4 regions of the Mesorhizobium sp. B2-5-4 genome follow, and region 1 is predicted to be linked to each of the others. Evidence: riboswitches for the same ligand, from Rfam matches in the RefSeq annotation. Region 1 holds a riboswitch; each other region holds the start of a gene.
The links. Region 1 has a riboswitch for cobalamin ahead of bluB (5,6-dimethylbenzimidazole synthase). Riboswitches for the same ligand answer to the same signal wherever they lie in the genome.
Positions count from the first base shown of each region.

Region 2: it holds a riboswitch for cobalamin, as region 1 does, so the genes downstream of both, FJ492_RS04740 (DUF1636 family protein) here and bluB (5,6-dimethylbenzimidazole synthase) in region 1, are expected to answer to the same signal.
Region 3: it holds a riboswitch for cobalamin, as region 1 does, so the genes downstream of both, FJ492_RS25380 (CbtB domain-containing protein) here and bluB (5,6-dimethylbenzimidazole synthase) in region 1, are expected to answer to the same signal.
Region 4: it holds a riboswitch for cobalamin, as region 1 does, so the genes downstream of both, FJ492_RS03585 (aromatic ring-hydroxylating dioxygenase subunit alpha) here and bluB (5,6-dimethylbenzimidazole synthase) in region 1, are expected to answer to the same signal.

Region 1 is NZ_VFUR01000015.1:51,345-56,826, forward strand. It holds gene FJ492_RS19320 (DUF2277 domain-containing protein) at 1-154, opposite strand, end outside; gene FJ492_RS19325 (exodeoxyribonuclease VII small subunit) at 246-497, opposite strand; gene FJ492_RS19330 (histone deacetylase family protein) at 501-1,427, opposite strand; cobalamin riboswitch at 1,606-1,788, shown strand; partial or broken gene bluB (5,6-dimethylbenzimidazole synthase) at 1,960-2,469, shown strand; gene FJ492_RS19340 (hypothetical protein) at 2,634-3,617, opposite strand; gene FJ492_RS19345 (TetR/AcrR family transcriptional regulator) at 3,705-4,313, opposite strand; gene FJ492_RS19350 (MFS transporter) at 4,433-5,482, shown strand, end outside.
Region 2 is NZ_VFUR01000003.1:33,641-39,122, forward strand. It holds gene FJ492_RS04720 (NADH-quinone oxidoreductase subunit C) at 1-20, opposite strand, end outside; gene FJ492_RS04725 (NADH-quinone oxidoreductase subunit B) at 25-606, opposite strand; gene FJ492_RS04730 (NADH-quinone oxidoreductase subunit A) at 597-962, opposite strand; gene FJ492_RS04735 (winged helix-turn-helix domain-containing protein) at 1,298-2,497, shown strand; cobalamin riboswitch at 2,527-2,734, shown strand; gene FJ492_RS04740 (DUF1636 family protein) at 2,772-3,206, shown strand; gene cobW (cobalamin biosynthesis protein CobW) at 3,203-4,240, shown strand; gene cobN (cobaltochelatase subunit CobN) at 4,259-5,482, shown strand, end outside.
Region 3 is NZ_VFUR01000026.1:64,742-70,223, forward strand. It holds gene cobD (threonine-phosphate decarboxylase CobD) at 1-57, opposite strand, end outside; gene cbiB (adenosylcobinamide-phosphate synthase CbiB) at 56-1,030, shown strand; gene cobO (cob(I)yrinic acid a,c-diamide adenosyltransferase) at 1,027-1,641, opposite strand; gene cobU (bifunctional adenosylcobinamide kinase/adenosylcobinamide-phosphate guanylyltransferase) at 1,643-2,158, opposite strand; gene FJ492_RS25375 (CbtA family protein) at 2,151-2,954, opposite strand; gene FJ492_RS25380 (CbtB domain-containing protein) at 2,970-3,149, opposite strand; cobalamin riboswitch at 3,185-3,383, opposite strand; gene FJ492_RS25385 (aromatic ring-hydroxylating dioxygenase subunit alpha) at 3,526-4,695, shown strand; gene FJ492_RS25390 (MFS transporter) at 4,700-5,482, opposite strand, start outside.
Region 4 is NZ_VFUR01000002.1:209,185-214,666, forward strand. It holds gene FJ492_RS03580 (hybrid-cluster NAD(P)-dependent oxidoreductase) at 1-771, opposite strand, end outside; gene FJ492_RS03585 (aromatic ring-hydroxylating dioxygenase subunit alpha) at 836-2,083, opposite strand; cobalamin riboswitch at 2,198-2,400, opposite strand; gene FJ492_RS03590 (DUF680 domain-containing protein) at 2,895-3,101, shown strand; gene FJ492_RS03595 (DUF680 domain-containing protein) at 3,173-3,376, shown strand; gene FJ492_RS03600 (DUF680 domain-containing protein) at 3,443-3,682, shown strand; gene ugpC (sn-glycerol-3-phosphate ABC transporter ATP-binding protein UgpC) at 3,762-4,874, opposite strand; gene FJ492_RS03610 (alpha-glucosidase) at 4,904-5,482, opposite strand, start outside.

The DNA.
Region 1 (5,482 bases):
TGGCTTCGACCGCATAATCGAACGCATGCTGGTTCTGTTTCGACGGTCGCGTCGTTCCGCTGAGCTTGCGGACAAACTGGAGTGCCGCGTCGCGGACTTCGTCATTGGTTGCCGGCGGATCAAAATTGAACAGGGTCTTGATGTTTCTGCACATCGCTTCCGTATCTCCTCTTGTCCGTTTCAATCGGGACGAGTTGTATCCTCAATCATGATCGTGTTCAAAGTCGGTAAGCCTGCTCCGGACCTCAGTCCGCGTCGAGCGGCTCGGTTCCAACCGGCTTGCCGTCGCGCGACAGCCTGATCTTCTCGACCTTGTCCTCGGCGGCCTTCAGTAACCGGTCGCAATGCACCTTCAGCGCCTCGCCGCGTTCGTAGATCCGGATCGACTGGTCGAGCGGCACGTCGCCACGCTCCAGATCATCGACGATCTTCTCCAGCGCGTCGAGTGCCTGCTCGAAGCTCATCGCCTTGATGTCTTCGTTGATCTCACTAGTCATCATTCATCCTTTCATCAGTCGCCCGACATGGGCGCCGACCGAAAATGCCAATCCCTGCAGATCGTAGCCGCCCTCGAGCACGCTGACGAGCCGGTTGCCGCTATGGCGTGCGGCGCGCTGCATCAGTTGGCCGGTCGCCCAGTCGAAATCGTCCTCGGTAAGATTGATCTCCGCCAGCGGGTCGCGATGGTGCGCGTCGAAGCCGGCCGAAATGATGATCAGGTCGGGCGCGAAATTGTCGAGTGCCGGCAGCACGCGCGACAGGAAAGCATCGCGAAACACCTCGCTGCCGGTCTGCGGCGCCAGCGGCGCGTTGACGATGTTGCCGGCGCCGGTCTCGTTCTTCGCGCCGGTGCCGGGATAGAGCGGCATCTGGTGCGTCGAGCAATAGAGCACCGAGGGATCGTCCCAAAAAATATCCTGCGTGCCGTTGCCATGGTGCACGTCCCAATCGACGACGGCGACACGCTCCGCGCCATGCTTCTTCTGCGCATAGCGGGCAGCGATAGCCGCAGTGTTGAAGAAGCAGAAGCCCATGGCCGTGTTCTTTTCAGCATGATGGCCAGGCGGCCGGGCGGCGACGAAGACATTGTCGGCGCGGCCCGCAAAGACGTCGTCGACGGCGGCATTGGCGGCGCCGATCGCGGTGATCACCGCCTGCCAGCTCTTCGGGCTGGCGGTGGTGTCGGCGTCGATGCGGGCGAGGCCTTCAGCGGGAATGGCGGCGCGCACGCGCGCGACGAAATCGGCGGGATGCGCATAGAGGATGGTAGCCTCGTCGCCTTGCGGTGCCTCGGCGCGGTCAAGCGCGGCAAAAGCTTCGTCGTCGAGCACGCGCTCGATGGCGCGCAAGCGGTCGGGCCGCTCGGGGTGACCTGGCGGGGTGATGTGTTCGAGGAAGATCGGGTGCGTGTAGAGACGAGTGGCCATGTCCCCTATCTAGTGCCCCGGCGCCGTGATGGCCATGCGTTGCGGCTTGATCGCTGGGGAAAATCACGGCTGCGTCCATTCATGTCGCTGCGGGCATTGGCGTCGCCGGCGCTTCGGCGTAAGGTCGCCGCCACTGCCTGGTGCCCGCCGGTCTGTTTGTTTTAGCCGCATTCTGCGACGCCAAGTGATTCCACTTGGCTGCAAATGCTCTGGCGGGAGAATCGGGAACACGGTTTGATACCGTGGCGTGCCCAACGCTGTGAGGGGGACCGCGCCGGTAAGTGCCACTGTCGATGACGGGAAGGCACCGGACGCGGGTTGATCCCGAGCCAGAAGACCGGCCTGGCAGGCATCGTCATCCGCATGGTCAGGCGGATGGCATCAGAACGACGTGCGCCCTCCTGGACGCACAAAGTACGCTCTGAGAATTTGAACTGCTGCAATCGCAAGGGGACAAGCGATGCCGGAAGCTATGACCGCTCCAACGGCCAATGGATTTGATCAGATCGCGCGCGACGCGGTTTACCGCGCCATGTTCACGCGGCGCGACGTCCGCAGCCATTTTACATCGGAAGCGATCGACGACGAGGTGCTGGCGCGGCTGCTGCTTGCTGCCCATCACGCGCCATCGGTCGGCTTCATGCAGCCTTGGAATTTCATCGTCATTCGCGATGCCGCGCGACGGGCGAAGGTGCGCGACCTGTTCCTTGCCGCGCGCGAACAGGAACTGCCGGCAATCGAGGCGGACCGGCGGGCGCTCTACCGCAAGCTCAAGCTCGAAGGCATTTGCGAAAGCGCGCTCAACATCTGTATCACCTGCGACCACGAGCGCTCGAAAGGCTCGCCGCTGGGACGTTGGCACAATCCGGAAATGGATCTCTACAGTACGGTCTGCGCGGTACAGAATTTCTGGCTGGCGGCCCGCGCCGAGGGCGTTGGCGTCGGCTGGGTCAGCATCATCGAGGCGCAAGCGCTAAAAAGCCTGCTGTCCATCCCCGACCACGTGACGCCGATCGCCTATCTCTGCGTCGGCCGTGTCTCGGAGTTTGCGCCGAAACCGGACCTCGAAACGCATGGCTGGGGCCGACGGCTGCCGCTGCCCGAACTGATCATGAGCGAGACTTTTTGCGGCCAGGGTGAAGCCTCGCTCAAATCTACGGTGGCCCGCCTCAACACCGTCGCCGCTGCGCCGGCAAACCCCGCCGATCAGCGCGTCGCGCCGGCCGTGCCCCAGCGCGAACCGTCGAAGGTGGAGAGCGCCTTGCGCTTGAGTTCCCGGAACTTCGACGAGGCATCGGCCAGCCGTGCGTCCCAGGCGGCATCGGGCACCTGGCCCTCGATGGTCTTGAAATAGACCTGCATCAGGCAGGCAATAGCGAAAGGTTCGATGAACGCCGCCTTGAAGGCCCAGGCAAAGACAATGGCCAGAACGAAGGCCCAGCCGGCGAGCTGTCCGGGCATGACGTCAAGAATGGCGGCCGCCGGAGCCAGCATCAGCAGGAAGATGACGAAGGAGACCCCCCACATGATCAACGCCAGCCAGACTGCGTTCTTGACCATGATCTTGCCGTTCTGGGCGTAGAGCACGACGCCTTGCCGTGCGGTCTCGAAGGGTGAGGACGAATTGATGCGGATGTTGTAGCCGAGAATGATCTCGTCGACATAGGTCAGCGACAGGCGGATCACCGTGTTGAGGAATGAGACCAGGCCGCTCAGGCCCGGAATGGGCAGGAAAGCCGCAATGCCGCCCAGCAGGCCGGTGATGGCACGGATGGCGCCCTTGACCAGCTGGTCGACGACGAAAAGGATGTTCGCTTCGGCAAAACGCTCGGTCACAACCTCTTTCGCGTAGGCGATCTGGTTCTGGCCGTCGGGTATGTCATGGCCGTCGATCAGATGCACCATGACGGCGATATGGCCTGCCTTGACGACGTAGAGGATGTATTCGCGGATCCAGTAGACGGCGATCGAGACGAGGCCGAAGCCAACAATCCCGCCCCACATGGCAAAGGACAGCGGTCCGTCGGGATCGGTGGAGATATGGCCGACGCCATAGCCGACGGAGGCGCCCGTGCCGGTGGCCATGATATAGGCCAGCGTGATGCCGAAATAGACGATCATGCGAAAGACGATGAAAGGCCAGGTCCGCATCATGATGGACACCGACCTGCCGATATCGAAATCCCACATGCCCCGAATCCCCCAGAGGTGGCTGTGGAGGATGCGCCCAAACCGTCTATTGTCAATTGCAGGCGGTGGCGGGAGCGCCACGGTGGCTCAGTTTGGCCGCGCTTCCGGCTTTTCGAGCAGGCCTTCGAGCAATTGCTTGAACGCTGCCACCACCTTCCTCGACGTCGCTTCGGGATCGTTCGAGTTGGCGATCCGCTGTGCGGCCTGGCTGCTCGCCCCGTTGATCAGCCGCGCCGCGGTCTCGGGATCGAGGCCCGGCACGACCACCCCCTCCTCTTGCAGCGCGGTCAGATGATCGGTCATTGAACCGACGCAGGCATTGGCATTCGACCACTGTGCCGGATCGCCCAGCACGGCCGGACCGTCCCGGAACATGATGCGCTGGATTTCCGGCTCCAGCGCCATTTCGATGTAGGTCGTGCATTCGTCGACGAAATGCTGCCAGCGGGTCGGCGCCCTCGACGCGACCTCATTCACCCGCGCGGCCATTTCCGCATCGATTTGCGCGATAACCGCCTGCAGCAGTCCCTTCTTATCGCCGAAATGATGATAGAGGGCGCCGCGCGTCAGTCCGGCCGATGCGGTGAAATCGTCCATCGACGCTTCGGCATAACCGATGGTGCCAAAGGCTTGGCGCGCCGCGGCGATCAGCTTGGCACGCGTCTCGGCGATCATCTCTCTGCGGGGTCGGTGCATGCTCTGGCCTTATCTACATACGCTCCGTATGCCAATTGACATACGCGACGTATGGTCTATTTAACACTTATACGTCTCGTATGTAATTGTCGAATCGCCCCTTGTCGAGGAACAGGATCATGCAAAACCCCTACTCGGAAATCTTTCGCGCTCCTGGCGCCAGGGGCTTTGCCGCCGCCGGCTTCATGGCGCGCCTGCCGATCGCCATGGCGCCGATCGGCATCGTGGCGATGCTGTCGCAGACGCGTGGCGAATACTGGCTGGCGGGTGCGGTTTCGGCGACATTCGCCTTGGCCAATGCTTTCCTGGCGCCGCAAATATCGAGGTTGGTCGACCGCCTCGGCCAGACGCGGGTTGTCGTCCCCGCCACCATCATCTCCGTGCTCGCATTCGCGGCCCTGATCGCATCGGCCAACCAGGACTGGCCGATATGGACGCTATTCGTGTCGGCATTGCTGGCCGCGGCGATGCCAAGCATGCCGGCCATGATACGCGCGCGCTGGACCGAGCTTTTCCGGGGCCGGCCCGAGATGAACACCGCCTTCGCCTTCGAGTCGGCGGCCGACGAACTGGTCTACATCGCCGGCGCATCGCTGTCGGTTGGTCTCAGCGCCGCGCTGTTCCCGGAAGCGGGCGTGCTCGTCAGCACGCTGTTCCTGGCCCTGGGCTCGATAGCCTTCATCCTGCAGCGTTCGACCGAACCGCAGGTGCGACCGGTGGACCATGGCTCAACCGGCTCGGCTATCCGCCTGGGGCCGGTTCAAATCATCACCTTCGCCATGATCTTCATCGGCGCGACTTTCGCGACGACGGAGGTGAGCACGGTGGCGATCACCAAGGAACTCGGCCAGCCAGGCGCCGCAAGTCTCGTCATCGGCGTCTATGCGCTGGGCTCCTTCGTGCTCGGCATCATCATCGGCGCGCTCAACCTGAAAGCACCGCTGCAGCGCCAGCTCGCCATCGCGATCGCGTTGGTCGCGCTCGGCACACTGCTGCCGCTTACCGCCAGCACCGTGCCCGTGCTCGCGCTGACTGTCTTCATCAGCGGCGTGGCGATCTCGCCGACCTTCATCACCGCCTTCGGCCTGATCGAACGGCATGTGCCTGAGACGATGCTGACCGAAGGCATCACCTGGGTGACCACCGGCATCGGCATCGGCATGGCGCTC
Region 2 (5,482 bases), on a different contig from region 1:
TCGGTAAGGGATGCGGCCATGGATTTACCGTTCGATCGTGCCGGTGCGGCGGATTTTCTTCTGCAGCAGAAGAATGCCGTAGAGCAGGGCTTCGGCGCTCGGCGGGCAGCCGGGCACATAGATGTCGACCGGCACGACCCGGTCGCAGCCGCGCACCACCGAATAGGAATAGTGGTAGTAGCCGCCGCCATTGGCGCAGGAGCCCATCGAGATGACGTAGCGTGGCTCCGGCATCTGGTCGTAGACCTTGCGCAACGCCGGCGCCATCTTGTTGGTCAGCGTGCCAGCCACGATCATGATGTCGGACTGGCGCGGAGACGCGCGCGGCGCGACACCGAAGCGCTCCGAATCGTAGCGCGGCATCGAGGTGTGGATCATTTCGACCGCGCAGCACGCCAGACCGAAGGTCATGAACATCAGCGAACCGCTGCGCGCCCAGGTGATCAGCGCCTCGGTCGAGGTGACCAGAAAACCCTTGTCGGCAAGCTCGTTGTTGATTTCGAGGAAGAAGGGATCGTCCTCCCCCACCGGCTTGCCGGTGTTGGGATCAATGATACCCTTGGGCTTCGGCGCGACGAGGGTGCCTGAACTGTCGTTCAATCCCATTCCAGCGCTCCTTTTTTCCATTCATAGGCAAAGCCGATGGTCAGCACCGCCAAAAACACCATCATTGACCAGAAACCGAGCATGCCAATCTTCGAGAAGGACACCGCCCAGGGGAAGAGGAAGGCTACTTCCAGGTCGAAGATGATGAACAGGATCGACACCAGATAGAAGCGGATGTCGAATTTCATGCGGGCATCGTCGAACGAGTTGAATCCGCATTCATAGGCGGACAGCTTCTCGGGATCCGGGTTGCGGTAGGCTACCAGGAAGGGCGCAGCCAGCAGCGCCAGACCGACCACCAGCGCCACGCCGATAAACAGGACGATGGGCAGGTACGAACTGAGGAGTGCGTTCATGCAGCGGCTTTCCGTTGGCGCCAATCCACGTTGATTACAGCACCGGAGCTTAATGCGGAAGCGTGACAGTTTAACCGCTGAACCGTTTTAAGGAGCCTATGCTGCAACGCGGCGAGGGTTAGCGCAGCACTTCCAGCGAAGCAAGTCAAACCTTGTTCAAAACACCGAGCTGGACGGCAATCCGGGAGAAACTGGTCCCATACGCTCCTGTTTGATTTCCTTCGCCATTTACTCCACTTTTCTCTCCTGACAGGGTTGCCGCCAAAACCCTGCTAGCATGGGCTGGAATCACGCCTCGCAACGACGTTAGACAGGTCCATCAGAGACGCATCCGCATGAAGGAAAAGATCTCGCTTGCCGCCGCCCGGCGCATCGCGCTCGCCGCTCAAGGGTTTCTCGATCCCCGCCCCGCCGGTACGCCCGACCGCCGCCACTTCGCCCGCGTTCTGTCCCGCACCGGCCTGCTGCAGATCGATTCCGTCAGTGCGGTGGTTCGTGCCCATTACATGCCGCTCTATTCGCGTCTTGGCCCCTATCCCCTCGCTTTGCTCGACAACGCCGCCGTGACCCGCAAGCGCACGGTCTTCGAATACTGGGCGCATGAGGCCTCGTTCCTGCCGGTCGAGACCTACCCGCTGATGCGCTGGCGCATGCAGCGCGCCGAGCAAGGCGATGAAATGTATCTGGGGCTGGCCAAATGGGGCCGCGAGCACGCCGCCTACGTAGAAGAGATCTACCGCGAGGTCGTCCAGCGCGGCCCGGTCGCCGCTTCCGCGCTGGAGGGCCAGAAAGGCTCCGGCGGCTGGTGGGGCTGGAGCCACGCCAAGCATGCCTTCGAATGGCTGTTCTGGGCCGGGCGCATCACCACGGCGCACCGGCGCGGCTTCGAGCGCTTCTACGACCTGCCAGAGCGCGTGCTGCCGCAGGCGATTCTCGACCTGCCAGTACCGGCCGCCGAGGACGCGCATCGTGAATTGCTGCGCATCTCCGCCCGCGCCCACGGCATCGCGACATCAGGCGACCTGCGCGACTATTTTCGACTCTCCCCCGCCGACATGAAAGGCCGCCTGGAGGAACTGGTCGAACTCGGCGAGTTGCTGCCGGTCCGCGTCGAGGGCTGGGACAAGCCGGCTTACCTCTATAGGGACGCGCGATTGCCACGCAAGATCGAGGCCCGCGCCCTGCTGGCGCCGTTCGACCCCGTTGTCTTCGAGCGCTCGCGCTCAGAGCGGCTGTTCAATTTTCACTACCGGATCGAGATCTACACGCCGGCCGACAAGCGCCAATACGGCTATTATGTCCTGCCCTTCCTGCTCGGCGACAGGATCGTGGCGCGCGTCGACCTCAAGGCAGACCGGCCGGCAAGTGTCCTGCGTGCCCATGCTGCTTACGCCGAGCCCGGCGCACCGCCCGATACCGCCGCTCAGCTCTTCGAGGAATTGAAGCAGATGCAGGGCTGGCTTGGCCTCGAACGCATCGAAGTGACGCCTGCCGGCGACCTGGGCCCGGCGCTGTCCGACATCGCAGTGTCGTAAGCTCGCGTTGACACCGCTGCCCGCAAGAGCCTAAATCGGATCCAGACGGTCTCCTCTCGGCAAAGGGAGGAGCCAAGAGGGAATGCGGTGCGGGATTGAAAATCCCAAATCCGCGGCTGTCCCCGCAACTGTGAGCGAAGAGCCAAGGCCGAAAGCCACTGGGATTGTCCCGGGAAGGCGGCTACCCAAGGCGATGACCCGCGAGCCAGGAGACCTGCCGTCTGGAATGCAAGTATCCGATCGCCCGGCGGGTTTTCCGGGCAAGGAGCCTGATTTGGATCGCGACAGCAGTTTTTCGGCTGAAACAATGGACATTTCGTCCGGCGAGGATGATTCCCTGGCCGGCATCACTGTCATCGTCTGCGCCTCCTGTCGCGACGAGAGCGGCTCCGACGCCCGTCCCCGGGCCGGCGAACTTTTGGCCGAAGATACGCGCCGAGCCGCCTCGGGCGACAACATCCGCATCCGCACCGTCGAATGCCTCGGCAATTGCAAACGTCGACTGAGCGCCGCGATCCTGCGTGACGGCTGCTGGAGCTATGTATTCGGCGATCTGACCAGGACCAGCGGCGCCGATCTCGTCACTGGCGCGAAACTCTTCGCCACCTCCAGCGACGGCCTCATTCCCTGGCGGGGCCGGCCCGATAGCCTCAAGCGCGGCCTCGTGGCCCGCATCCCTCCCCTCGACATGCTGAAAGACTTGATATGACCGCATCCGTTTCCCGCGTTCCCTGCACCGTCGTCACCGGCTTCCTCGGCGCCGGCAAGACGACCCTGGTCCGCCATCTCCTGGAAAACGCCGGCGGCAAGCGTATCGCGATCATTGTCAACGAATTCGGTGACATCGGCATCGACGGCGAAATCCTGAAAGGCTGTGGCATCGACACCTGCCCAGAGGAAAACATCGTCGAGTTGGCCAATGGCTGCATCTGCTGCACCGTCGCCGACGATTTCGTGCCGGCGCTCGACCAGATCCTGTCGCTGACGCCGAAGGTCGACCATATCCTGATCGAAACCTCGGGCCTCGCTTTGCCCAAGCCGCTGGTCCAGGCTTTCCAGTGGCCGACAGTGAAGAGCCGGGTGACCGTCGACGGCGTCATCGCCGTGGTCGACGGTCCCGCACTTGCCGAAGGCCGCGTCGCCAACGACATGGACGCCCTGCAGGCGCAGCGCGCCGGGGATGAAAGCCTCGACCATGATGATCCTGTCGAGGAGGTGTTCGAGGATCAGATCGCCTGCGCCGACCTGATCATCCTGTCGAAGAGCGACCTGATGGACGCCGAGGGCTCAGCCCGCGCCCATGCCATCATTGGCGAACACTCCGCCCGCGCAGTGAAGATCGTGCCGACGTCTTATGGCAAGGTCGATCCCTCCGTACTGCTCGGGCTCGGTCTCGCCGTCGAGGACGACATCGAGAACCGAAAATCCCATCATGACGGCGCGTTCGACCACGAGCATGACGACTTCGACACGTTCATCGTCGACATCCCCTCGATCGCCAATCCCGACGACCTGGCAAAACGCGTCGCCGCCGCCGCCGAACAGGAAAACGTGCTGCGGGTGAAAGGCTTCGTCGAGGTCGGTGGCAAGCCGATGCGGCTCCTGCTGCAGGCCGTCGGCCAGCGCGTCAATCATTACTACGACCGGGCCTGGACCGCCGGGGACGACCGCCGCTCGCGCCTCGTCGTCATCGGCCTCAAGGGGCTGAACCGTCCGGCGATCGAACGTATCCTCGCCGGCTGATTTCAGGCACGGGCCGCGATGCACATCCTCACCACGACCTCCGCCTCGCTCGACGACCTCGCCGAGCCTGTCGATCTCCGGCAGGCGCCGGCGGATATCGTGGCCTTGTCCTTCACCGACAGCGATCTCGCCGGACTGGCGGCGGCATGGAAGGCCGACGCCGATCGCCTGCCGTCGATGCGGCTCGCCGCACTGCGCGACCTGCGCCATCCCATGTCCGTCGATCTCTGGATCGACAGCGTCGCCCGCCATGCCAAGGTCATCATGGTGCGCATCCTCGGCGGCTACGACTGGTGGCGCTATGGCTGCGACCAGCTCGCGGCAATCGCCCGCGAGCGCGACATAAGACTGGCACTGCTTCCGGGTGAAAGCCATGACGAGGATCTCAGGCTGATCGAAGCCTCGACGCTGCCGCGCGCCGAACTCGACGGCCTGCTCGGCTATTTCCGCGAGGGCGGCCCGGCCAATATGAGCGCCCTGGTGCACAGGCTGGCAGGCCTGGCTGGACAAGATATGCCCGTCGCCAGTCCGGTCAGCGTGCCGAAAGCTGGTTACTATCAATCTGGATTGGGGGTCGCAGAACAGCCGGACCTTTCAAATGCCAGCACTCCCATCATCCCGATTCTCTTCTACCGATCGATGCTGCTTGCAGCCGATGTCGCCCCGATCGATGCGCTGGCCGAGACTTTACACTCCCAGGGACTGGCACCGGTCCCGATCTTCGTTTCCAGTCTCAAGGATCCGGTGTCCCTGGCGTTCGTCGAAAATACCATCGCATCGCTGAAACCCGCCGCCATCATCACCGCGACCGCTTTCGCTTCTGGCGCCGAGCCCGGCGTGGAAACCCTGTTCGACCGCGCCGGCGTGCCTGTCTTCCAGGTCATCGTCGCCACCACGCGCCGCGACGTGTGGGAAAACAATCAGCGCGGACTGGCGCCCGCCGACCTTGCCATGCATGTCGTGCTGCCCGAACTCGACGGCCGCATCCTTGCCGGTGCCATCTCTTTCAAGGGCGAGAGCGATGTCGACCCGGCGCTGGGCCACCGCGCCTTGGCCAACCGGCCGGAACTGGATCGTGTTGAGCAAGTGGCTAGCCGCGTAGCGGCCTTCATCCGTTTGCAGCAGACTCCGCGCGCCGAACGCAAGCTGGCAATCCTCATTCCCGATTATCCCAGTGCTCCCGGCCGCACCGGCTATGCGGTCGGGCTGGATGTGCCGTCCAGCGTCATCGCCATGCTGCGG
Region 3 (5,482 bases), on a different contig from region 1:
CGCCCTTGCCCGGCCAAGACTTCCACCATGGTCCACCGCTCCTTCAAGAAGCTTCATGTCTGTCCTGATCGCTTTCCTGTCATTGGTTGTCGAATTCGCCCTTGGTTATCCCGACTGGCTGTTTCGCGCCATCGGCCATCCGGTGACGTGGTTCGGCAGGCTGATATCCTTTCTCGACTTGAGGCTCAACCGCGCCACTGATCCCGACGCACTGCGTCGTCAACGTGGTGTCCAGGCGCTTTTGGTCATCGTGCTGGTGCCGGCGCTGACAGGTCTTTGCGTGCAGCTCGTTCTGCTCTGGTTCGTCCCCTTGGGATGGATCATTGCCGTCCTTCTGGCAACATCGCTTCTGTCGCAGAAGAGCCTGCATGAACATGTCGAAGCCGTCGCCGACGCGCTCGACAGTGGAGGCCTCGACATGGGCCGCGCCGCCGTCTCGCGGATCGTCGGCCGCGATCCCGAAACGCTGGACCGGGCAGGCGTCTGCCGTGCGGCGATCGAAAGCCTGGCGGAGAATTTTTCCGATGGCATCGTCGCCCCCGCCTTCTGGACCGGCGTTGGCGGGCTGGCCGGCGGCGCCGCCTACAAGGCGGCCAACACCGCCGATTCGATGATCGGCCACCACACCCCGCGCCACGAGGCGTTCGGCTGGGCGGCGGCGCGCTTCGACGATTGGATCAACCTGCCGGCATCGCGGCTGACGGCGCTGCTGATCGTGCTCGCTTCCTTCTTGGTCGAGGGCGCCGACCCCCACTGCGGCTGGCAAGCGGTACGGCGCGACGCGAAAAAACACCGCTCGCCCAATGCCGGCTGGCCCGAAGCGGCCATGGCCGGCGCGCTTGGGCTCGCGCTTGCCGGACCACGCAGCTATGGCGGTGTCATGGTCGACGACATCTTCATGGGCGAAGGCGGCCGCAGCGATGTCGACAGCGGCGATATAAGGCGCGCGCTGCAACTCTACCGTGTCGCTGATTTCCTGCTGATTGGCTTGTTCGGCCTAGTCGCGGTGATCGCTGTTCTGGTTTTTTAAAACTCGATGCCCTGCTGAGCTTTCACGCCCGCCGAGAAATGATGCTTGGTGACGCCCATCTCGGTGACCAGATCGGCAGCCTCGACCAGCGCTGGCTTGGCGTTGCGGCCGGTGATGACGACATGCAGACCCTCGCGCCGGCCCTTCAGCGCCGCAACCACCTTGTCGAGATCGAGATAGTCGTAGCGCAACGCAATGTTGAGCTCGTCGAGCACGACAAGGCTGATCGAGGGATCGTCGATCAATTCCAGCGCCTTGGCCCAGGCGGCTTCGGCGGCGGCGATATCGCGCTTCAGGTCCTGCGTCTCCCAAGTGAAACCCTCGCCCATAGCATGCCAGACCACGCGGTCGCCGAAGGCGGCAAACGCATCCTTCTCGCCGGTGTGCCATTTGCCCTTGATGAATTGCACGACGCCGACGCGCTTGCCGTGGCCGAGCATCCGCAGCGCCAGCCCGAAGGCGGCCGTGGTCTTGCCCTTGCCGGGACCGGTGTTGACGATCAGCAACCCCTTCTCGACCGTCTTGCTCGCAACCTCGGCGTCCTGCACCGCCTTGCGCTTGGCCATCTTGGCGCGATGGCGCTCTTCATCCTTGTCGTCGATATCGGTCATTTCACTTCACCTTGAGCGGTAGCCCCGCCACCATCAGCAGCACCGTGTCGGCAACCGCGGCGACCCGCTGGTTGAGCCGGCCGGCGTCGTCGCGAAAACGCCGCGCCAGCGCATTGTCGGGCACGATGCCTTGCCCGACCTCGTTCGACACCACGAACCACGGTCCGCGCGGCCGCGACAGCACGTCGGCCAGCCGTCGGCACTCCGCCTCGACGTCGTAATCGGCCAGCATGTGATTGGTCAGCCATAGCGTCAGGCAGTCGACAAGCACCGGCCGATCATCCGGCAAGGCCTCCAGCGCTTCGGCAAGGTCGAGTGACGCATCGATGGTCGACCAGCCCTCACCGCGCCGCGAGCGGTGCACCGCGATGCGCTCGCGCATCTCATCGTCATAGGTTTGCGCCGTGGCGACATACGTCCATGGCGGGGGGAATGCCGTCACCAGGGTTTCGGCGTGCGCGCTCTTTCCGGAGCGCGCGCCACCGATGATGAAAGTCAGCTTGCCGCGATCAGGCAAAGCTGTCGCGCAAGCTGGTCGCCGTGCCGGTGAAGCGCCTGCGCACCACGCCCACGACCGCGCCGAGCACCAGCCAGAACACCAGATTGGTCACCGTCACCGCCACCACGAACTGATGGTGCAGGCCTTCCGGGATAGGCGTCTCGAAACTGTCGGGCTGCGGCGCGCCGACGATATGCGGGACGACGATCAGCAAGACGGCGAAGATGGTCAATGGTAGCGATCTGCGAAACACGATCAGGCCAAGGCCGATAGCGGTCGCCGCGGCCGTTGCCGTCCACCAGATCTGGCGCGCAAGCAGATCGGCCGCCGGCATCGCCGGCAGTTCCGGCTGCAGGCCGAGGCCTGGTGCCAGCGTGAACACGGCAAAGCCGGCCAGCCCCCAGAATACGCCCTGGCGCCAATTGCCGACGCCGCCGGCAAACTCGGAAATCGCGACCAGGACCAGCGCGAAGCCGATGCCGGTGACGATATTGGCAACCACGCTGAAGGCAAAACGCTCGACACCGTCGGCCGGCGCCCAGCCTTCGTCTTTCTCCGCCGGTGCCGTGACTTCGGCGGGTGCTGGCGCGGCAGAACTCATCGCATTCCCAGCGGGCGCGACCGTGCTCACCGCATCGTTGCTCGCCGCCGGTGCAGCCGCGTGGTCATGGTGATGGCCGCCGCCGGCCTGTTCGTAGACTTCCGCCTTGAGGATCAGCGGCACTGTCGCATAGGCCTGCATGCAGGCGAGAACGACACCCGCCACGAGCCCCGCGATCGCCGCGACGAACACGACGTTGCGAAACAGATTCATGATGTCAGATCCTCGTTAGTGGCAGGGAAACGCCATCGAGTGGCGATAGTCGTGGGCGGCATTGTGGACCGCATCGATATGCGAGAAACCGACAAAGCCGACGACGAACATGCCGAGCAGCGCCGCGAGCGCGAGCTGCATGAAGCGCGACTGCGAGGAGACGGAGGCGCCGAGGGAGACGGAAGCGGTAGTCATGTCTTGTCCTTTCGCCCTCCACCCGAGGGCATCGAAGTCAGTTTCCTGTCGCCGGCAGGTCTCCTGGCTCGCGGATAAGCGCCCTTCCCCACCTTCCCGAGGAAAACCCTCAGTGGCATATGGAGAGGACTACCGCACACAGTTGCGGGGGCAGCCACGGCATTGGACAGGAATTCCTGTCCGCACCGCATTCCCTCTTGGCTCCAAAAAGGAACCGACGACGTTGGTGACTATAGGGAAATTTGCCGCGCGCGGCAAACCAAATTCCGACAGTCGCCAGCGCAGGAGCGTCGTATCGGCGAAGCCGCTCCATCCCGTCCTGATTGACAAATTTTCTAGTCGGGTGTCGGCTCGCAACCCTCACAGGAAGCCAGCCATGCAGCCCAATGCCAGCGAGCGCGAGCCCTATAACGGCCTGACCCGAACCGAGCCGACGCTGCCGTCATCGGCCTATTGGGACCAGGAGAACTATCAGCGTGATCTCGATGCCATCTGGTACAGAAATTGGCTGCTCGTCTGCCGCGAGACCGACCTTGCCCAGCCTTTGGCATTCCGCACCTTCCGCGTCGGTACGCAGGAAATCCTTGTGCTGCGCGACGACGCCGGCGAGTTGCATGCCTTCCACAACACGTGCCGGCATCGCGGTTCGCAGCTTTGCCAGGAAAGCGAAGGACGCCTGAAGGCGCGGCTGATCACCTGCCCGTACCATGCCTGGTCCTATTCGCTGCGTGGCGATCTGGTGCGTGTACCGTCGAAATCGCTGCCTGACGGCTTCGACGAGGCCGACCACCCGCTTTACCGCGTTGTACTCTCGGTGCGGCGGGGCTTCGTCTTCGTCAATCTTGCTGAAGATGCCGCCGGCTCAGTGCAGTCATCCTTCGACCCGGCCTCCGGCGACCTCGGCAACTGGCCGCTGGACACGCTGGTGTCAGGCCATGTGCTGCGCAAGGTGATGAACTGCAACTGGAAGATTTTCTGGGAAAACTTCAACGAGTGCCTGCACTGCCCGGGCGTCCACAAGGACCTGTCGCGGCTGGTGCCGATCTATGGCCGCGGCCTGATGAGCCGGCATGACGATCCCGAATGGACGCGCCATGCAGACAATGATGCGCCGGAATTCTCCGGCGGCCTGTGCGCCGGGGCTGAAACATGGTCGCGTGATGGGCAGACGCATGGGCCGGTTTTCCCCGGCTTGACGCAGGCGGAACGCACCGCCGGCCAGACCTACGCCACCAGCCTGCCCTCGATGTTCATCGTCGGCCATGTCGACTATGTCAGGACCGTGCGGCTGGTGCCGCTCGGTCCCGAACAGACCGAATTGACCGCCGAATGGCTGTTCTCGCCCGAGGCGCTCGCCGCCACCGATATCGACAACATCGTCGCCTTCGGCACACAGGTGCTGGAGGAGGATGCCGCGATCTGCGAGGTCAACCAGAAGGGCCTGCGCTCGATGCGTCATACAGCCGGCGTGCTGATGCCCGAGGAATATGAGCTGCACCGCTTCCACAATTGGGTGCGCGAGCGCCATGCTGAGCTTTCGCTCTGATTTTTTAGAGGGATTTAGGCAGGTAGCGCCAGGTCATGAGGCCACAAAACGCCGCCAGTAGGCCGAGCGTGACGAACACCGATCCCAATCCGAAGAAGGCCAGCACCACCGAATAGACCAGCGGCGGCGTCAATTCGGAAAAGTCGAGATAGGTGCGGTAGACCGCCGCCATCTGCGCGCGTTCATAGGAGCGCACCGAGCGCATGAAGGCGGTCGAGCCCAGCGCGTCGAGCGCGATGGTGAAGAAGGCGCCGCACAACAGGAAGGCGCCGGTCAGCAACGGCTCTGCCGCTCCGACCGTGCCCGCCGCCAGCAGCGACGCCGACATGGCGAAATAGGCAAACGTCATGGTGCGTCGGCCGCCAAAGCGTTTTCCTGCCTTGCCCCAGAAGATCGCCATGAACAGCAGCGCATTGCCGGCCGAGACCAGCAGGCCGCCCGCCAGTTCACCCTCGCCGGTGATCACCATGAACAGCGGTCCATAGACGAAGAACGTCGTCCAGAAGCACGACCGGCCGAAGGCGATCAGCCAGGCGAGCCTGAGCCTTGGCTGCGCCACGAAGCGGCCGATGTTGGCGAGCGGATTTGCCGGCCGCGTCTTGCCCGGGCGGATCGACGGGTTGTCGCCCAGCCGGTAGGTCCAGAACAGCGCCAGCAAAGCCATGGCGAAAACCGCCACCGCGCCATGCGCGGCATAGATGCCGAAATGCGCATAAAGGAAAATGCCAAGCGTCGGCCCGCCCGTCCAGGCAACCATCGACCACGCCATGCGCAGCGATTCGGCCTG
Region 4 (5,482 bases), on a different contig from region 1:
CGGCGCGGCAAAGCTCTCCTGATGGTACTTTGCCATGTCGAAGCCGGCGGCTTCGAGCATGCCGCGCACGGCGCGCATGAAGGGATCGGGGCCGCAGCAGAAGATTTCGCGTTCGCGGAAATCGGGCGCCAGCAGTGGCAGCCGGATAGCGTCGATGCGGCCCATATGGCCATACCAGCCCTCGCGGCTCGACCGTTCCTCGATCATGAAGCCGAGCGACAGGCCCGGCATGTGGCCGCCGAGCAGCTCCAGCTCCTTGCGGAAGATGATCTCTTCCGGGCGCCGCGCGCAGTTGACGAAGCCGACATCGGTCCATGGTGCGCAGTCGTTCAGCCAGCGCAGCATCGACATCATCGGCGTCACGCCGGAACCGGCCGAGATGAACAGATATTTCGCCGCCGGATGGCTGTGCAGTGAAAAGTCGCCGCCCGGTCCATAGGCCTTGACGTGCGAGCCGGGCGCCAGGTGATCGAACATCCAGCGTGTGCCGATGCTGCCCACCTGCGCCTTCACCGTCACCGCGATCGAGAATGGCCGCGACGGTGACGATGACAGCGTATAGGTGCGCATCAGCGGCCCGTCCGGTGTCGGCAATTCCAGCGTCACGAACTGGCCCGGCTTGTAGCGGAACCAGGTCTGGTTGTCGGAGCGGAAGGTGAAGGTCTTCACGTCGGGCGCCTCGTCGGTGACGCCGGTCACTTCCAGCACCTGCAGCCTGTCGTTCCAGGGCGCCATCTGGTCGAGATGGCGATAGAGGCCGAGGTCCGTCATCGCATTCATCCTCTTGTCCCTTTTGTTCTGCGCATGCCCAAAACCGCCGTCTTTAGCGATATGCCTAGGCAACGCTGCGCAGGGCCGGCCGGCCGCCTTCGGCAAGCCGTGGCCCGATGAAGGACGCGTACCACTCGACGAACTGGATCACGCCGCCCTCATGGAGCTCCGAATAGGGGCCTGGCTCGTAGGCCGGCGACAGGATGCCGAAGGCGTTTTCCTCGACGATGCGGCGATCCTGGTCGTTGGTCTCGGTCCAGACATGGGTGAGTTCTGCGAGATCGTAATCGACGCCCTCGACCGCATCCTTATGCACCAGCCATTTGGTCGTCACCGCCGTTTCCGTGGCGCTGATCGGCAGCACCCGGAAGGTGACGGCGTGGTCGCCCAGGATGTGGTTCCAGGTCGTCGGATAGTGGTAAAGCAGCAACGAACCGATGCGGTTGGTTGAAACGCTGTCGGAAAGGTTCCTCTCGACCGCGCGCTTTCCCGTCATCGTATAGCTGACGGCATCGCGCAGCAGCGGTGCGCGGGTCGCGCGATACTGGCCGGCCGGATCGATGCGGAACTTGCTCGGCAGGCCGGCCGCTTCGCATTTCGCCCAGTGCGCCAGCATCTCCGGATCGCTGTCGGCGCCTTGCACGCCGGTTACCGTCGGTGCTTCCGGGAAGGTCTTGCAGAGTTCGGGATGATTGCCGGCGCAATGATAGCATTCGCGGTTGTTTTCCCAGACCAGCTTCCAGTTGCCCTTCTCGATGATGGTGCTCTCGAAGGCGACTTTTGCCTCACGCAGCCGGTGCGGCAAAAGGTAGGGCTCGATCATCGCCCGCATCGGCGCGAAGTCGGCTGGCTCCTTGGCCAGGCAGATGAAGACATAGCCGGCGACGCTTTCGCAGGCGACCGGCTTCAGCCCGAACTGGCTCTTGTCGAACCCATCGGCCATCTGGCGGGCGAACAGCAGCCGGCCGTCGAGCTCGTAGGTCCATTGGTGATAGGGACAGACCAGCTTGGCGGCCGTGCCCTTGTCGGAATTGCAGACGCGGCTGCCGCGATGGCGGCAGGAATTGTGGAAGGCGTTGATCTTGCCCTGCTGATCGCGCACCAGCACGACCGGATAATCGCCGATCTGCGCGGTGATGAAGCTGCCCGGCTTGGGCAATTCGCAATCATGGCCGATGAACAGCCAGTCGCGATACCAGATCAACTCCATGTCCAGCTTGAAGTAGTCCGGGTCGGTGTAAAAGGGCTGTTCCAGCGAAAAGTCTTGTCTGCGGCTGCTCAAGAGCCTCAGCATGTCGTTGCGCGCGTCCATGTCCTGTCCTCAGTTTCAAGGACTGAACTGGTGGTGATTGAGGAAGGACTGGGCGCAGATCGGCGAAAAGCCGGACAAACACCATCCGCCTCTTGACCGCCCACCGCGATCAGTCGAGTTCTAGCGATCTCGGGCTGGTTTCCGGGCTCTGGAGTTGTCCTTGCGGACCATCGCGACACCTTCCCAGGCTTTAGCCCAGTGGTCTCCCGTTGCGACTTGAACTCCACCACCGTTGCGGGGGCAGCGCCGGAATCTGACCGGCTTCCCAATTCTCCGCTCCGTCGTCACGCAGCGGCACCTGAGATGCCTGATCTAATCACGACAGGCTTTGCGACATCGGCACGAAAGCGACATCGCATCCATGCGGCGCGACACGCATGCTGGATCGTCACGACAGGCTTGTAGCCGTTGGAATCGCCTTCTGTCGCCAAGCCGCGCCGGCACCGTCTTCGACCCCTTTGCCGGCAGCAAACAGGTTAACAGTTTCAAAAAGTGACTATTAGAGGAGTCTAAAATCGAACCGAACGGTTCGTTTCTGTTGACGGTGCGTGCAAGAGGCTGTGAACGCCGAGCCTCCGACACAGTTGGTGATCAGGATGCTGTTTCAAGGTAACTAGCTGATATCACAAGAGAAAATAAGAGATGCGGAAAGCGCTGGTACAATTTCAAGTGGTGGAGTCATGGTCCACGCTGAACAACTTCGTGATTGGAAACGGCAAGGGTGCTCTCCCACATCGGGGCTGTCCGGACGACGCGATTTAATCCCAAGACACGCCGCTAGATGGACGGAAAAATACTGGAGTACCAAAAAATGAAAAAGATCATTCTCACTGCCGCCGCCCTTCTGGCTGTTTCCGGCAGCGCCTTCGCTGGTAGCGACAATTACGGTTCGAACGGCGCCAACCAGCCTGCTGCCGCGGTGGACAGCTCGTACACCGCTTCCACCTCCACCAAGACGTCGGAGCCGGGTGCTCAAACGCCTGCTCAGGGCAGCGATCGCAACCTCTTCGGCCGCTAACGGCCTGTCCCCACGGACGGCGGGCTTGCCCGCCGATCCGGTAGAATTCAAGAAATTCAGGAGTGTCTAAAATGAACAAGATCCTTATTGCCGCCGCCGCCGTTCTGGCCATTTCCGGCAGCGCTTTTGCCAGCGACAACTATGGCTCCAACGGTGCCAACCAGCCTGCCGCCGCGGTGGACAACTCGTACACCGCGTCGGTCGACAAGTCGGCTCCTGCCAGCCAGGAGCCCGTCCAGCACGGCGCCGATCGCAACCTGTTCGGCAACAACTAACATCTCTTCAAGCAAGGACGGCGCGCTCAGCCCGCCCCTTGAATTCGAAAAAATCGGAGCACCAAAATGAAAAAGATTGTTCTTACCGCCGTCGCTCTTCTGATTGCCGCTGGCAGCGCCTATGCCGGCAACGACAACGTTGGCGACACCGACATCAACAAGCTGGCGACCGTCAACGTCGACACCTCGCATACGGGCTCGATCCGCAAGAGCGAATCGCCCGTCTACAAGCTGCTCAATTCGTCGGGCGACGTACAGAAGTCCGTCCCTCAGGGCGCAGACCGCAACCTCTTCGGCAACAACTAACCAGCCGTGGTAATATACAAAAGAGAGCGGCGGGCTTGCCCGCCGCTCTCTTTTTGCGTTGTCGAGACAGCTTGTGGTCTCAGGCGGCTTTTGCTTCCGCTTCCTGCAGGGCGAACGACCGTCCATCCGCATCGAAGATATGAAGATCTCCGGCATTGGCGGTCAGCCGCAGCGTCGAGCCGCGCTTGACCTCGACATTGCCCGGCAACTTGGTCACCAGCGGCAGGTCGGCACGGCCGATGTCGATATAGACCAGCTGAACCTCACCGAGCTGCTCGAGATAATCGACCGTCCCCTCGAACAGATAATCGCTACCACTGGCGATCGCGAGATCTTCCGGCCGCACGCCGAAGCTGACCGCCGCTCCCTTTGCCGAAGCAGGCGTTGCGATCGGTACCGTCGCCTTGCGTCCGCCGACATGACTGACGATGGTCGGATTGCCCGTCTTGTCGACCGTCGCCGGCAGGATATTCATGGCCGGTGAGCCGATGAACTGGGCGACGAAGAGGTTGCCGGGGTTCTTGTAGAGCTCCATCGGCGTGCCGACCTGCTCGATGTGGCCATCCTTCAGCACGACGATGCGGTCGGCCAGCGTCATCGCCTCGACCTGGTCGTGCGTGACATAGACCATAGTCGTGTTGGGCATCGATTCCTTGAGCTTGGCGATCTCGATGCGCGTGGCGACGCGCAGCGCCGCGTCAAGGTTCGACAGCGGTTCGTCGAACAGGAACACTTTCGGATTGCGCACGATGGCTCGGCCGATGGCGACACGCTGGCGCTGGCCGCCCGACATCGCCTTGGGCAGGCGATCGAGATATTTGGTCAACTGCAGGATCTCGGCCGCCTGCCGTACCCGCTTGTCAATCTCGGCCTTGCTTTCCTTGCCGATCTTCATCGAGAAGGCCATGTTGTCGTAGACGGTCATGTGCGGATAGAGCGCGTAGGACTGGAACACCATGGCGATGCCGCGCTTCGACGGCGGCACGTCGTTGACCACCTGACCGTCGATCCTGAGTTCACCCGAGGTGATTTCCTCAAGCCCGGCGATCGAGCGCAGCAAGGTGGACTTGCCGCAGCCCGACGGGCCGACGAAGACGATGAATTCGCCCGATTTGATGTCGAGGTCGATGCCGTGGAGAATGTTGAGATTGCCGTAGGACTTCTTCACTTGTCTCAAATTGACATCGGCCATTGATTTCCTCCAGTGATTCCTCGGATGTTTCAGCCTATGCGTCCGAACCAGGCGTCGTAACCGCCGAGTTCGACCGAACCGGTGCTCGCCCGCCCGGAAAACCCGTGTCCCACCAAAGGTTGCAGGGTTCGGTTGCCGAGGTCAACCTTCGTCGGCCTGGCGCCCAGATTGAAAACGCAGACGACCTCCTCATTGCCCGCCCGGCGGGTGAAGGCGACGGTGTCGCCCTCGCTTTCAATGAAGGTGATGTCGCCCTTTGCCAGCGCCGGATGGGCGCGGCGGAAGGCGAGAAAGCGCCGGTAATGCTCAAGCAGGGAGGTCTCGTCGCCTTGCTGCACGTTGACCGCCTGTGACAGATGCTTGGCCGGCACCGGCAGCCAGGGTTTTGCCGGGGAGAAGCCGCCATTCCTGGCGCCGCCATCCCACACCATGGGCGTGCGGCAGCCGTCGCGGCCCTTGAATTCCGGCCAGAAGCGGATGCCGTAGGGGTCCTGCAGATCCTCGAAGCGCAGGTCGGCCTCGCCGAGCCCGAGTTCTTCGCCCTGGTAGATGCAGACCGAGCCGCGCAGCGACATCAGCAATGCCGAGATGACCTTGAGATAGGCGGA